DNA from 2 places in the Bacillus sp. 0209A genome. Region 1 is predicted to be linked to the other one. Evidence: predicted binding sites of a transcription regulator. Region 1 holds the regulator's gene; the other holds the start of a gene.
What was found. The regulator Rex, encoded in region 1, represses fermentation and respiration genes when NADH is low (regulators of the CRP and FNR family bind a similar motif). The targets are predictions, from matches to a motif close to TTGTGAAATATTTCACAA.
Positions count from the first base shown of each region.

Region 1 (7,395 bases):
TTGTTAGTTATATCGTCTCCTAAAGCGTCAAAATCCACGGCAAAATATATTGTTGTTCCATTTTTAAATCCATAATTTTTGGCAGCTGTAAAAGCATCTTGAGCATCTCTTTTCCCTTGAGCCTCACTGAAATGTCTTGAATTATTCCCATAAGTTTGATATATAGGAAAAACAGTTAAACCAGCATTAAAAATAGTTTTTAATTCGCCAGGTTTTATTTTTTTCTCCAATCCTCCTGGAATGTCTACAAGATAACGACCAATTGTTTCATAGCCTGCATTTTTTAAAGCTTTAGCTCTAGCTGACGTAACTTCTGTTATACAATCACAAGCTGTTCCTTTACGATTAGGATCTCCTTTACTCTGCAACAAAGAAAGCCAAGTTTGTTTTCCTGTAACTCCATCAGCTGGCAACTTAACAAATTGTTGAAATTCACTTACTACATTTTTTAATAATGTACTGTACTGACCATTGAAATCTCCTGGATTAAAATTATTCACATATAATGCATATTGAAGAAGCTTAACAAAGTTTGCATTAGCACTCCCTATGCTCAGAGTTGGTAAAAGGTTGGTCGTAGAAGGCCCTATTGATCCCGTTTGTAGAGAGGAAGCAATTCCCTCTTCTGTTTGAATACCGTATATTAAAGCTTTATTAGTTCCTCTTTGGTAGTAACCATCACATGGTTGGACTCCAGATGTTTTGTAATATTTTGAATTAAGATCTCTTTGCATTTCTCTAATTCTAGAATTACCACCAGATGTGAGCACATAAGCATCCATAGTTAAAAATGCTTTAAATATATAGGAATAAACTTTCCCGTCACGAATAGGCAGTCCCGCATCAGTTTGTAATTTTATTACTGCAGCTTTAGTCCCTTCCCCAAAAGTTCCTGTAAATCCAGTTGGATTGTAACCTTTACAATACATAGCTCCTTGAAGGATTAGTACGATTCTTTTTCCTTTGTCATCAGTAGGAACACGCCCCATTACCATTTCTCCCCAGGATTTGTACGCTGCTTCAGTTCCTGGTCCAAAATTATCAGCAGGTGTAGAGATTCCAAGTTCAATTTGCAAAGCTCTAGTTAAAGCATACATCGTGGACCAACCAGTTTTCCCACTTTCAGGAGCTGGAACAAAGCCGGGCTTTCCAGAGTAAGCAGCATTTACCCATAGTTGAACTTTCTGAATCATTTCATCCATTATGGTCACCTCTTTTATTGTATTCATATCTAGGTGGCAAGCGTATGACAAGAAAACCCTTCTCAAATAAGAAGGGTTTCATTCATAATATGACAAACTCCATCAAAGGCTTTTTTGCATTAAAACACTTATAAATGAAAAATTAGGACATTTTAAATTAACACCATGCAATTATTGAAAAAGGTAAGTGGAGTCAACAATAAAATATATACTTACTTTTCACCTCATAATAAAAAAGGATGCTTCCTCTAAAGTCCAGTAGACTTTTGGAAGCATCCTCAATGAATGTTATCTGTTTATTATTTTTTCAGCTACTCGGGTGATGAAAAACGGTAAAACCCCTAATATATCAAGAGTTTTCGCCGTTTAATTACATCATTCCGCCCATACCGCCCATGCCGCCCATATCAGGCATACCAGCACCGCCGCCGGCATTCTCTTCTGGCTTGTCAGCGACAACGGCTTCAGTTGTTAACAACATAGCCGCTACAGACGCAGCGTTTTGCAGTGCAGAGCGAGTCACTTTCGTTGGGTCAACGATACCTTTGTCGATCATGTTTACCCATTCGCCAGTTGCAGCGTTGAAACCTACGCCGATTTTTTCGTTTTTGAGGCGCTCAACGATGACAGAACCTTCAAGACCAGCATTGTGTGCGATTTGACGGATTGGCTCTTCAAGCGCGCGCAGCACGATGTTGATACCTGTTTGAGCATCGCCTTCAGCTTCAACTGCAGCCACTTTGTTATATACGTTTACAAGCGCTGTACCACCGCCGGATACGATGCCTTCTTCAACAGCTGCGCGAGTTGAGTTGAGGGCGTCTTCGATGCGAAGTTTACGCTCTTTCAGCTCAGTTTCAGTCGCAGCGCCGACTTTGATGACAGCTACGCCGCCAGCAAGTTTCGCAAGACGCTCTTGTAATTTTTCTCTGTCAAACTCAGAAGTCGTTTCTTCCACTTGAGCGCGGATTTGAGTCACGCGGGCAGAAATTTTGTCTGTTTCGCCAGCGCCTTCAACGATTGTTGTGTTTTCTTTTGTAACGACAACTTTAGAAGCGCGTCCCAATTGTGTGATTTCAGTTGATTTCAGGTCAAGGCCGAGATCTTCTGTGATGACTTCTCCGCCAGTAAGAACAGCGATGTCTTCAAGCATTGCTTTACGGCGGTCACCGAAGCCAGGAGCTTTGACAGCAACTGCGTTGAATGTGCCGCGAAGTTTGTTCACAACAAGAGTTGCAAGCGCTTCGCCTTCAACATCCTCAGCGATCAGAAGCAATGGTTTGCCTTGCTGAACAACCTGCTCAAGCACAGGAAGGATTTCTTGAATGTTTGTGATTTTTTTGTCTGTGATTAAGATGTAAGGATTGTCGAGAACCGCTTCCATCTTATCAGAGTCAGTTACCATGTAAGGAGACGCATATCCGCGGTCGAATTGCATACCTTCAACAACTTCAAGCTCAGTTGTGAAGCCTTTAGACTCTTCGATTGTGATAACGCCGTCGTTTCCTACGCGCTCCATTGCTTCAGCGATAAGGCTTCCGACTTCCTCATCAGCAGCAGAGATCGCAGCAACCTGAGCGATAGACTCTTTGCCCTCGATTGGCTTAGAAATTTCTTGTAAGTTTTCGATCGCAACCGCTACAGCTTTTTCCATACCTTTACGCACGCCTACAGGATTAGCGCCTGCTGTTACGTTTTTAAGGCCTTCACGGATCATTGCTTGCGCAAGAACTGTCGCAGTTGTTGTACCGTCACCGGCAACATCGTTTGTTTTGCTGGCTACTTCAGCAACAAGCTTAGCACCCATGTTTTCAAACGCGTCTTCGAGTTCGATTTCTTTAGCGATTGTTACACCGTCATTCGTGATTAACGGAGAACCGAATTTTTTCTCTAGAACCACGTTGCGTCCTTTTGGTCCTAAAGTAACTTTTACAGCATCAGCAAGTGCATCAACACCGCGAAGCATTGCGCGGCGAGCTTCTTCACTAAACTTAATATCTTTTGCCATTTTTACAAAACCTCCTCGAATTTTTAAGTATTTGTTTATTTAAGAATTAGCCGATAACAGCTAAAATGTCGCTTTCACGTAAGATTAAGTATTCAGTACCTTCGTATTTCACTTCAGTACCTGCGTATTTTGAGAAGATAATGCGGTCGCCCTCTTTTACTTCTAAAGCAACGCGCTCTCCGCTTTCTAACACGCGACCTGAACCAGCTGCCACGATTTTGCCTTCTTGTGGTTTTTCTTTTGCAGAATCCGGCAACACAATTCCGCTGGCAGTTTTTTCTTCAGATTCTACGAGTTCAATGACAACGCGATCACCTAATGGCTTTAACAATGTAATAACCTCCTCAATAGTATGAATATGTAATTTTAGCACTCAACACTAAAGAGTGCTAACACAATTCTTATAATAAAGAATCTCACTTCCAATTTCAAGTGATAAGATAAAAAAATTTTCACGCTTACATGATTCTTTTCAGCACCCTTATCCCTTAGCTTTTTCACCCCCGTTCTGATTATGTTACAATAGCTGTAGACAACGAAACCCATTTAACAAAGGAGTACATACCATTTGAGAAAACAGTATTGGTTTATTATTTTGACATATATCATTATGCAGTTTTCCTACATAATTGCGATTCCCTTGTTCTTTAGATTCGGTTATGCCGGAGGACATCCTACCAAGGAAAACATGCTGCACGCACAAGGATTATGGTCCGTCATCAGCTTTATCGCCTGTCTCATTGTCGTTCTGCTTATTCTGAGAACGGTTCCGAAGACAACGTTGCGAAACGGCCGGAAAGACTCCGTCGGGCTTTCTATCCTTTGGGCGATAGCCGGTTTTTTCATTGCCCTTTTCTCTCAAGGAATAGCAGGCTCTATTGAATATTATATATTCGGCATCGGAAGAGAATCAGAAAATACACAAGCCATTCTTAAAGTCATTCAGGCAGTCCCGCTCATGATTATCGTTTCTTCTATCGTCGGGCCTATATTAGAAGAAATCCTCTTCAGAAAAATCATTTTCGGGGCGCTTTACGAAAAAACGAATTTCTTTTTTGCAGCACTGCTCAGCTCGATTATTTTCGGTATTGTTCACGCTGATTTGAAGCATCTTCTTCTTTATACAGCTATGGGCTTTACCTTTGCCTTCTTGTATGCGAGGACAAAACGGATATGGGTGCCGATTTTCGCCCATGTCATGATGAATACATTTGTCGTTATCATGCAGCTTGAACCTGTTCAGAAGTACCTTGAACAGCAGAGCACACAAATGCAATTGATTATTGGAGGATTATTTCTATGAGAAACCCGGTAGTTTGGGGAATGATCTATTTTGCCGTAGGGTGCATCTTTACTTATCTTGCCGCAAGCTCGCCAGGCAGCATGTGGTCATTTTACTCCATCCTGCTGATGGTGTTCGCCGCTTACAACATCAGCATTTCATTTAAGATGTTCGCCTTTTCATTGAAAATCAAAAAGAACCAGAAATAAAGAAAATCCATTTCTCCGTATGAGAAATGGATTTTTTATTATTGCCCGGAAGACACGTCCTGATCGGAAGCGCTGCTTTTCTGTGCTTTCCGATAGGCGGCCCTCGATATAAAAATACTGATTTCATATAAAATCAACAGCGGAACAGTGACCATCATATGAGACAAAAGCTCAGGAGGAGTAATCAGGGCAGCGATCACAAGCAGCGCAAAATACGCATACTTTCTGATTTTCGCTAAGAACATGGGTGTCACAATTCCAAGCCTTGTCAAAAACATGAGAATGACCGGCATTTGGAACAACAGTCCGAACGGAATTGTCAGCTGCAGAAGAAAATGAAAATACTCATTAATTCCGATCACCTGATTGACATTCAAGTCCTGAGAGATTCGCTTCATAAAATCAACAACAAAAGGAAATAAAATATAATACGAAAAAGATAAGCCCGCTAAAAACAACAAAACAGAGATCGGAATGTAACCGAGCGTTACTCTTCGCTCTTTCTCATAGAGGCCTGGACTTACAAAAGCCCAAAGCTGATAAAGAATAACCGGGGAGGTCAGAACAATGCCGATGATAAACGCAAACTGCATAAACACAAAAAGCGGATCTGTCAGGTTAAACGCGTTAAGCGTAAGCTCCTTCGCTTCATCTGTTTTTTGCAGATACACAATAATCGGCTTCGCTAAGAAAAATCCCGCGATAAAAAAAACGACAAACGCCAGCGCCACAACCAGCAATCGTTTTCGAAGCTCAGCAATATGCTCCAGCAGCGACATTTGATTCACATTCATTCGTGTCACCCTAACCTACTGATCTTCTTTCTTTTTTTCCTCTTCATCACTCGTTAATCCTTTAGTAGCGTTTTTGAATTCACGAAGTGTGTCTCCCGCTGCTTTCCCCAGTTCAGGCAGCTTTTTAGGACCGAAGATAATTAAAGCAACGATTGCGATAACAGCAAGGCTTCCAGGACCGATCGGCATATGTGGGCTCCTCCTTTCCCTCTATTCGATTTCCTCCAAAACTGAATAATGCTTCAAGAAATAAACCAGTGATTGAAGCTCTACAGCTAAATCTATATGATGAATTCGAATGTGTTCCGGCACATTCAAGCGGGCCGGCGTAAAGTTAAGAATACCCTTGATTCCTAACGCGACTAATCTGTCTGTAATAGGCTGAGCAGCAACTGCTGGCACTGTTAGAATGGCAACTGATTCATTTTTTACGTACTGTTCAAGGTCATTAAGGTTATAGACGGGCACGCCGCCTACCTCAGTTCCTATTTTACTCTCATTTATATCAAAAGCCATAGAAATTTTTGTGTTATTATTTTTTGTGAAATTATAGTGAAGAAATGCCGTTCCCAAGTTCCCGACACCAATCAAGATGACGTCTGTCATCTCATCCTGATCAAGCGTTTTGCGGAAAAAAGACAGCAAATAATCCACGTTATATCCATATCCTTTTTTGCCAAGAGCTCCAAAATAGGAAAAATCCCTGCGAATCGTGGCAGAATCAACCTTTACGGCATCACTGAGTTCAGCGGAAGATACACGCTGTTTTCCTGACGCATGCAGATTCTTTAAAAAGCGATAGTAAAGCGGCAGCCTTTTTGCCGTCGCCTGCGGAATTTTTGATTGATCCTTATTCATTTTTGGTCCTCCAAATTATACTCGGATAGTTCTCTTTTAAAGTCACCGTTTTTCCCGCCTGTCTTTTCCAGCAAGAAAGTAGGGCCGATGACCATCCCCTTATCAAGGGCCTTGCACATATCGTAAACGGTAAGAGCGCACACCGATGCAGAAGTGAGCGCTTCCATTTCCACACCTGTACTCCCTTTCGTCTTGACCTGTGCTTTTATATGAAGTATAACTTCTTTTTCTTTTATTTTCCAGTCGAACGATATATCTACTCCGCTCAGTGAAAGCGGATGGCACATCGGAATGATATTGGACGTTTGCTTTGCCGCCATAATGCCTGCCACTTGTGCAACAGCCAGTACATCTCCTTTGCCGATATCGTGACTTTGTATTTTCTCGTACACTTCATTCTTCATGTGTACGCTTGAAACAGCCGCCGCAGTACGGACAGTCGAAGATTTTTCGCTTATATCCACCATCTGGGCTCTTCCCTGTTCATTAAAATGAGAAAATCCATTCATATTAAAACTCTCCTTAAAAAGATCATACACTATTTTCTTCTCTATGTCTTATTCGGCCAATGTATTGTTTGCTGACTTCTGATTCATAAGCTACACTTAACTTATTATAGCAGAGGTGAAATAATATGATGATCTTACAAGTTAATCAGCTGTCCAAATCATTTGGTGCTGATACTATTTTAAACAATATAAAGCTGGAAGTCAGAAATCGTGATCGCATCGCCATTGTAGGTAGAAATGGTGCGGGAAAATCTACGTTGCTTAAAATTATCGCAGGCCAGCTATCATACGAAAAGGGCGAAGTCATTAAACCGAAAGATATTACAATGGGATATCTCGCCCAGCATACGGGCTTGGATTCTAAGCTTACCATAAAAGAAGAGCTGCTGACTGTTTTTGACCACTTAAAAGCAATGGAAAAGGAAATGCGGGCTATGGAAGAAAAAATGGCGGCAGCTGATCCCGATGAATTGGAAAGCATCATGAAAACCTATGACCGGCTTCAGCAGGATTTCAAAGATAAAGGCGGCTAT
Region 1 is NZ_JBAIZV010000004.1:338,735-346,129, forward strand. Features, by position in the region: gene V6D44_RS16735 (glycoside hydrolase domain-containing protein) at 1-1,202, opposite strand, end outside; gene groL (chaperonin GroEL) at 1,573-3,210, opposite strand; gene groES (co-chaperone GroES) at 3,257-3,541, opposite strand; gene V6D44_RS16750 (CPBP family intramembrane glutamic endopeptidase) at 3,779-4,513, shown strand; gene V6D44_RS16755 (YdiK family protein) at 4,510-4,701, shown strand; gene tatC (twin-arginine translocase subunit TatC) at 4,740-5,504, opposite strand; gene tatAY (sec-independent protein translocase protein TatAY) at 5,511-5,684, opposite strand; gene V6D44_RS16770 (redox-sensing transcriptional repressor Rex) at 5,706-6,353, opposite strand; gene moaC (cyclic pyranopterin monophosphate synthase MoaC) at 6,350-6,862, opposite strand; gene V6D44_RS16780 (ABC-F family ATP-binding cassette domain-containing protein) at 6,988-7,395, shown strand, end outside.

Region 2 (7,395 bases), on a different contig from region 1:
TCTTTGCAGTTGCGGTAGCAAATATAAAACCAAAGTACACCGAGTGCGGCGAATAAGCCCATGACCACCGGGTAGCCGACCTTCGGATTATCAAACTTGACGAGCAGCGGCATCACGGCCACACTTGTGATAAACAAGGCTCCAAGCGATCCGATTTGGCGGAAAGTCGAAATGGAGGTCCGATCCTCAGAATTTTGAGTCATCGCTGCTCCTAATGAGCCGTACGGAATGTTCACAAACGAATAGCCGATGCCCCAAATCATATAGGATGCATATGCATAAATCAGTTTTCCAGTCGTTGATACATTGGGAGACAGAAAAATAAGAACAGTAAGCAGCGCAAGCACGATGCTGCCGATTAATAGATAAGGCCTGAATTTCCCCCGTTTGCCGATATGTTTGCGATAATCAATTGATGAGCCGACAATCGGATCGGTTATCGCCGCAAACAGCTTGCTGACTAAAAAAATGCCGCCGGCCATCGCAGCCGGGATTCCCGCTACATCAGTAAAGTACTTCAATAAATAAATCTGGCCGAGATCAAACATAAAACCGTTGCCAAAATCACCAAATCCATAGGAAATTTTTTCTTTCAACGAAAGCCTTTTCTCCGTTTCAATCGACACAACCTTATTTGCCAGTTCAGTTCGCATCTTCCACCTCTGCATCATAAAAATTTTCGGGTAGTGGTCCGCTCAGGACGACGCATGATCACGGTGCTGAGCGGACATTTGGTTACACGTTTGCTTTCTCTTCTTGAAATTGAAAGTAGTGTTTCGCATTGTCATAGCAAATTCCCTGAACAATGCTTCCCAAAAGCTTCATATCATGCGGCACTTCACCGTTTTCCACCCATTCACCGATCAAGTTGCAGACGATCCGCCTGAAATATTCGTGGCGCGTATAGGAAAGAAAGCTTCTGGAATCTGTGAGCATGCCGATAAAACGGCTGAAAAGGCCGACATTTGACAACGCTTTCATTTGATCGAGCATCCCGTCTTTTGTGTCGTTAAACCACCAGGCTGTGCCGAATTGTATTTTCCCGGGGGTGATGCCGTCCTGAAAACTGTTGATCATGCTGGCGATAACATAGTTATCGTTTGGATTAAGTGAATATAAAATCGTTTTAGGCAGCTGGTGCTTCATTTCAACTGAGTTCAGCAGCTTATACAAAGGCTTAGCGATTAATTCATCATTCATAGAATCATAGCCTGTGTCGGGTCCGAGCCTCTTCATCATTTTTGTATTCGTGTTTCTTAAAGCGTTGATATGAAACTGCATTGCCCAATCGAGCTCCGCATACAAACCGCAAAGAAACTGAAGCGTATACGTCTTAAATTTTTTCTCATCTTCATAAGAAACCTCTGTCCCTTGTAATCTGTCAGAAAAAATCCGCCCCGCTTCCTCTTTTGTCGTTTCGGCAAATACCATCGAATCTATCGCGTGATCAGACACTCTGCCGCCGGCTGAGTGGAAGAATCGCACGCGTTTTTCCAATGCCTTTAGAAATTCACCGTAGGTTGTAATCGATATGGTTGCGGCATCTTCAAGCGCCTTCACCCAATCAGGAAAGCCTTCACGATTGATCTCAAGTCCCTTATCTGGCCGAAATCCCGGCAGTACGCTGACAGGAAAATCTTTGTCTTCTTTTAATAATAGATGGTATTCAAGAGAATCGACAGGGTCATCAGTTGTGCAAACGACCTTTACATTTGATTTCACGATCAAATCCCTTGCCCCGAAGCCCTCTCCTTGGAGCAGTTCATTCGTCCGTTTCCATATAGCCGGCGCGGATTGCTCATTAAAAATCTCATAAATCCCAAAAAAGCGCTGCAGTTCTAAGTGAGCCCAATTGTAGAGCGGATTGCCGATCGCCATCGGCACAGTTTTCGCCCAAGCCGTAAATTTCTCCTCATCAGACGCATCGCCGGTAATGTATGTCTCATCAATTCCATTGGCTCTCATGACGCGCCATTTGTAATGGTCTCCATACAGCCAGGCTTCCGTTATGTTTTGAAATGTCTTATTTTCATAGATTTCTTTCGGGCTTAAGTGGCAGTGGTAATCAATAATCGGCATGTCTTTCGCATAATTGTGATAGAGGCTGACAGCGGTTTCATTTTTCAGCAAAAAATTGTCGCCCATAAAGGGTTCCATGTCCTCACCGTCTTTCATTCGATTTCAAAATGTTAACGTGAACATTTTGATTTAGCTTTATTTTACCTTTATATTCCTCTGCGATCAATCTCTTTTTGAAAATGAAATGTTAACGTTAGCAAACAAGTGAAAAAAAAGACATCGCCGGAAAACACTCCGTGAGGAACGCTTCCTGCAATGTCGATTCTTTAAGATAAGATTAGTAAGCCAGACTGAAAAGTCCTTTAATATGTGTTAAGTAGCGTACGTTACTTGCTTCTTTCATCAAGGAAGCAGGAAGACCTTTAAGCGGTGTAGAATTTTCACCAATGATGGCAACCGCGTCTTTGCGTCCAAGGCTTGCAAGTGTACCAGAGTTTACTGGATTGAATGTTTCAAGCGTTTTGCCTTCTAAGTAAGCGAATAGGTTGTAACCGATCAGCTCACCCATTTGCCATGCGATTTGTGCAGTCGGCGGGTATGGGCGGCCGTCTGGAGCGAAGTAAACTGCGCTGTCTCCGGCAACGAATACATCTTCATGAGATGTAGATTGCAGGAAGTCATTTACTGTCGCGCGTCCGCGGTTCACTTCAAGACCTGATTCACCGACTAATGGGTTGCCTTGTACGCCGCCAGTCCAAACAAATGTGTTGGCAACAACTTTAGATCCGTCTTTCAGATCAATCACGTTACCTTCCACATTTGTAACAGGAAGACCTGTTAAGAACTCAACGCCGCGTTTTTCAAGGCTTGCAGTCGCGCGTTCGATCAGATCATCCGGAAGAACAGGAAGGATTTTCGGACCTGCTTCAACCAGTTTCAATTTGATTTCTTTATGGTCTACGCCGTATTTTTTCGTAAGGTTCGGCATGATGTCAGCAAGCTCACCGACAAGCTCAACACCTGTTAAGCCGCCTCCGCCGATAAGGATTGTTGCATCAGCTTCGTTTTTCGTTTGAGCGTACTCGCGCACACGATCTTCAACATGCTGGAAGACTTTGTTCGCATCGGCAGCAGATTTCAATACCATGCTGTTTTCTTCAAGACCCGGGATGCCGAAGTAAGCTGTTACAGAACCAAGACCTACAACAAGCGCATCGTAAGATAATGCAGAACCGTCAGCAAGCGCTACTTCTTTTTTATCAACAGAGAAAGAGCTTACTTCCGCAATTTTAAGGTCAATGTCTTTACCTTTGAAAAGTTTTTCTAATGGCATTGCAATCGCTTTTTCAGACACGTTTCCTGCTGCAAGACGGTGTAATTCCGTAATGATTTGGTGAGTTGGGTATTTGTTTACCACTGTCACTTTTGCTTGTTCTTTTGTGTAATGTTTGCGAACTGTTAGAGCAGAAAGAACTCCGCCATAACCAGCGCCTAGAATGACAATATGTTTTGACATCGTATATCCTCCGTCCTTTATATCAATTTGAATCTGAGATTATTTTTGGTTTTCGCGTTCGTTCATGACTTCAAGGTAGCTGTTAGCAAAACGGAACAGCTTTTGAGCTTGAGGATCTTTCAGCATGCGTAACAGGCCGAATAGACCAATCGTTTCACTGCTTGCATCAGCGCGGTCTTTCGCTTCGATTGCAGTCGCAGCCACTTCTTTCGCTGTTTCTTTTACAGGCTCAAGCATTTCAGTGATCGCACTGACAGTGTCGCTTTTTAACACTTCGTCAGTTGCTACAGACTGAGCGAAATCATAAGACTTCGTTAAAATATTCACTAACTCAGTCAGCTTTGGAAGCTGGTCAACTAAAACAGTCAGTGATTCTTGAACTTCTGGCTTTAACAGCTGATCAATAAGATCTTGCTGGCTTTGGCTGACAGACGCATTTGTTTGATCGATTGTTTCTGGCATATCCAATTCTCCTTTACTATAAGCAGTTTGCAGATTTTTTTGGAAAGGGTAGTGCCTCTCCCTGATCTCATACTTGAAAGCATAAGAATAAGGATTGTGAATTCATGCACAATCATTTACAAAAATAAATGTTTACTACCCAGTTTTTCATCTTGCCATATTCAGTATTATTTTTATCTCAAAAATAAACAATTGAATAAGTCAAAAATCCTTTACTCTCTCTGAAAATAGCAAACACAAAAAACTCCAATTCGATTACCTTCTATATGATAACACTTTTTGAACAAAATTTGAACGTGAATTGCTTCGATTATGAAATTAATTTAGATGGAGCCCGTGTCATAACGTTTCTGCGGCACTAGTTATTGACAATCCGGCAATTTTCTCCCCTTCACTTTACCCATATTTTTAAAAGAGGCGCTTTTTTTCCTGTGATCGGGTCGTTCTCCGGCAATGACACCTGCTTGATCTGTTTCATCGCTTCCTCTCTTTCACTTGGCTCTCCCGTCTTCATATCATACTGAACGCCTCCCGGATAAGCGCCAATGACGGTAAAATCGGAGCTTGCGCTTAGCTTTTTATGGCCGACTCCGGCTGGAATCACGACTGCGTCGCCCGATTTGATAGGAATGGCGGCCCCTTTTTCTCCCCCAAATTGAATCACAGCCTCTCCCCGGACTGCAATCAGGACTTCATGCGTATTGCTGTGATAGTGATGGTATGGAAAAACACTCCCTGACCAGCTGTTTGACCAGCCATGCCGATTGACCATCTGCTCTGCCCGACCGGTGTCCTTGAGTGCGTTTTGATACACAATAAGCGGAAAATCAGGGTGATTCGGAATCCTGCCGTCATCCTGAAAGAAATACGTCTGTGTCTCTGCTTCCATCAATGCCACCTCCATTTTTTGTCTTCCACACATAGCGGTTTGTAAAACATGTTTGTTTTCTCACGAATCCATTGATCTGGGCGATACCGAATAGTATAGTATAAAAAATAATGCCAGAATGAGGGATATCATGAAAGCAATCGTTATCGGAATATTGGCTTCACTCTTTTTCGCCGTTACCTTTATTTTAAACAGAGCGATGGAATTATCCGGAGGCAGCTGGCTTTGGAGCTCTTCGCTGCGCTTTATTTTTATGGTGCCGTTTTTATGTTTGATTGTCATCATAAGAGGGACATTCGCCCCTCTCTTACAAGAAATGCGGAAAAAGCCGTTTTTTTGGATCAAATGGAGCTTTGTCGGCTTCGTGCTTTTTTACGCGCCGATCACATTTGCGGCCGCATACGGTCCCGGGTGGCTTGTAGCCGGAACTTGGCAAATCACCATTGTAGCCGGTGTGCTCCTATCTCCACTTTTTTATGTCAAAAAAGATATGCCGGGAGGCCCGCAGCTCGTTCGGCAAAAGATTCCCCTTGTTTCACTTGGCACGTCCGTGATCATTCTGATCGGAGCGGCGCTCATTCAGCTTCAGCATGCAGAATCGCTTTCTGGGAAGACACTGCTTTTCAGTGTGCTGCCGGTTGTCATTGCGGCTTTTGCCTATCCGTTAGGGAACCGGAGGATGCTCGAGGAATACGGAGGCCGGCTTGATACATTTCAGCGTGTGCTGGGAATGACCTTGGCTAGCCTTCCGTTCTGGCTTATAGCAGCAGCTTACGGCTGGTGGTCAGACGGCCTTCCGACAGCGGGGCAAACCGTTCAATCCTTCATCGTGGCCGTCAGCTCAGGCGTCATTGCCACCGTTTTATTTTTCTGGGCAACTGATATGGTAAGAAACAATCCGCAAAAGCTCGCGGCCGTTGAAGCAACCCAATCCGGTGAAGTGATTTTCGCGCTGCTTGGTGAAATTGTTCTGCTGTCAGGCGTTTTCCCATCCCTATTATCATTTGCCGGTTTATTCATTATTATGGCGGGGATGGTATTGCACACCTTTGCTTCACAACCGGGAAAACTGAAAAAGAAAACACAGTCAAATCTGACCGCGTAGCATCTGCCGGAGAATGGGTGAAAACCTGTTCTCTTTTATTATTGCTATCCCAAAAGATATCTGTTTCACGTTATATTTACATATAGTATCAGCCTACTTTACTGAAAGGTGATTATTGTAATGGAAGCAAACAATCAAACACAAAACAAGCCAGCCATCTCCTTCAGATCAGTTAGAAAAAGCTATGAACAAGATGGACAAACCTCTGATGTGTTGCAAGATGTCACCGGAGACATTCAACAGGGCGTCATCGCAGCCGTTTTAGGCCCTTCCGGTTCAGGCAAAAGCACTCTCCTGTCCATGTGCAATTTAATGAGAACGCCTGATAGCGGCGAAGTAAACATATACGGAAAGGAAGTCAGGCATTGGAATGTCAATGAGCTAAGGCGAACGGCAGCCCTCGCGTTTCAATCAGCCCCCGTCCTCGACGGGACAGTGCGAGATAATCTAAGTCTGGTCCAAAGGCTGCATCAATCCCAGCTGTACTCCCCTGAAGAGCTCGCTTCTCTTACAGGGCTCCCGCCAGAGCTGTTAGACAGAAGCGCCAAGGATTTATCGGGCGGGCAGCGGCAACGGCTGTCACTAGCCAGAACGCTCACTAATCCTTCCTCTATTCTATTGCTGGACGAAATCACATCGGCCTTGGACCCGGTTTCTGCTCTTGAGATTGAAGAACTGATCAAACGTCAGCATCAAGAGAAAAAATGGACAGTCATGTGGGTGACTCATAATATGGAGCAAGCAAAACGAGTTGCCGATACCATTTGGTTTATGGCGGATGGCCGGCTTCTAGAAATCGCAGCAGCCGAAACCTTTTTCTCCGATCCGCAGCATGAAGCAGCCAAAGAATTTTTGAAGGGAGGCACCCGGTAATGGATTACCTTTCCCTCTCTTTAACGATGATCTTTGTTTTGATCGCCTTGTTTTTATCAAAATCCTTTAAAGCCGGCGTTGAAAAAGACATGATCATCGCCACGATCCGGGCCGCGGTACAGCTGCTTGTCATCGGTTATGTACTGTCGCTGATTTTCCGCGGAGACCACCCTGTGTTTATTTTGCTGATGGTGCTGTTAATGCTGGCAGTGGCGGCGCAAAATGTCATCAAACGAAAGAAAAATACAGTTGGTTCGTTTTGGAGAGTGTTCGCAGCGTTAGCGATTGTAGAAATTGTGACGCAGGGAATTTTGCTGTCTCTTCACATCATTCCGCTTACCGCTCGATATGTCATTCCGATCAGCGGGATGGTCATCGGAAATTCGATGGTGCTCGCAAGTCTGTTTTTAAACCGGCTTAGCTCAGAAATCGGCGTTCGCAAAGAAGAGATACAATTGATACTGTCTCTTGGGGGCACACCGAAGCAATCCATACAGCGTATTCTTACTTCAGCGATGAAAATGAGTATGA
Region 2 is NZ_JBAIZV010000001.1:763,314-770,708, forward strand. Features, by position in the region: gene V6D44_RS03260 (MFS transporter) at 1-653, opposite strand, end outside; gene uxaC (glucuronate isomerase) at 736-2,157, opposite strand; gene V6D44_RS03270 (NAD(P)/FAD-dependent oxidoreductase) at 2,357-3,535, opposite strand; gene V6D44_RS03275 (DUF1641 domain-containing protein) at 3,575-3,997, opposite strand; gene V6D44_RS03280 (cupin domain-containing protein) at 4,389-4,886, opposite strand; gene V6D44_RS03285 (DMT family transporter) at 5,017-5,991, shown strand; gene V6D44_RS03290 (ABC transporter ATP-binding protein) at 6,112-6,864, shown strand; gene V6D44_RS03295 (ABC transporter permease) at 6,864-7,395, shown strand, end outside.
Region 2: a site for Rex is predicted at 4,092-4,109, ahead of V6D44_RS03275 (DUF1641 domain-containing protein). Genes of this name have one in related genera too.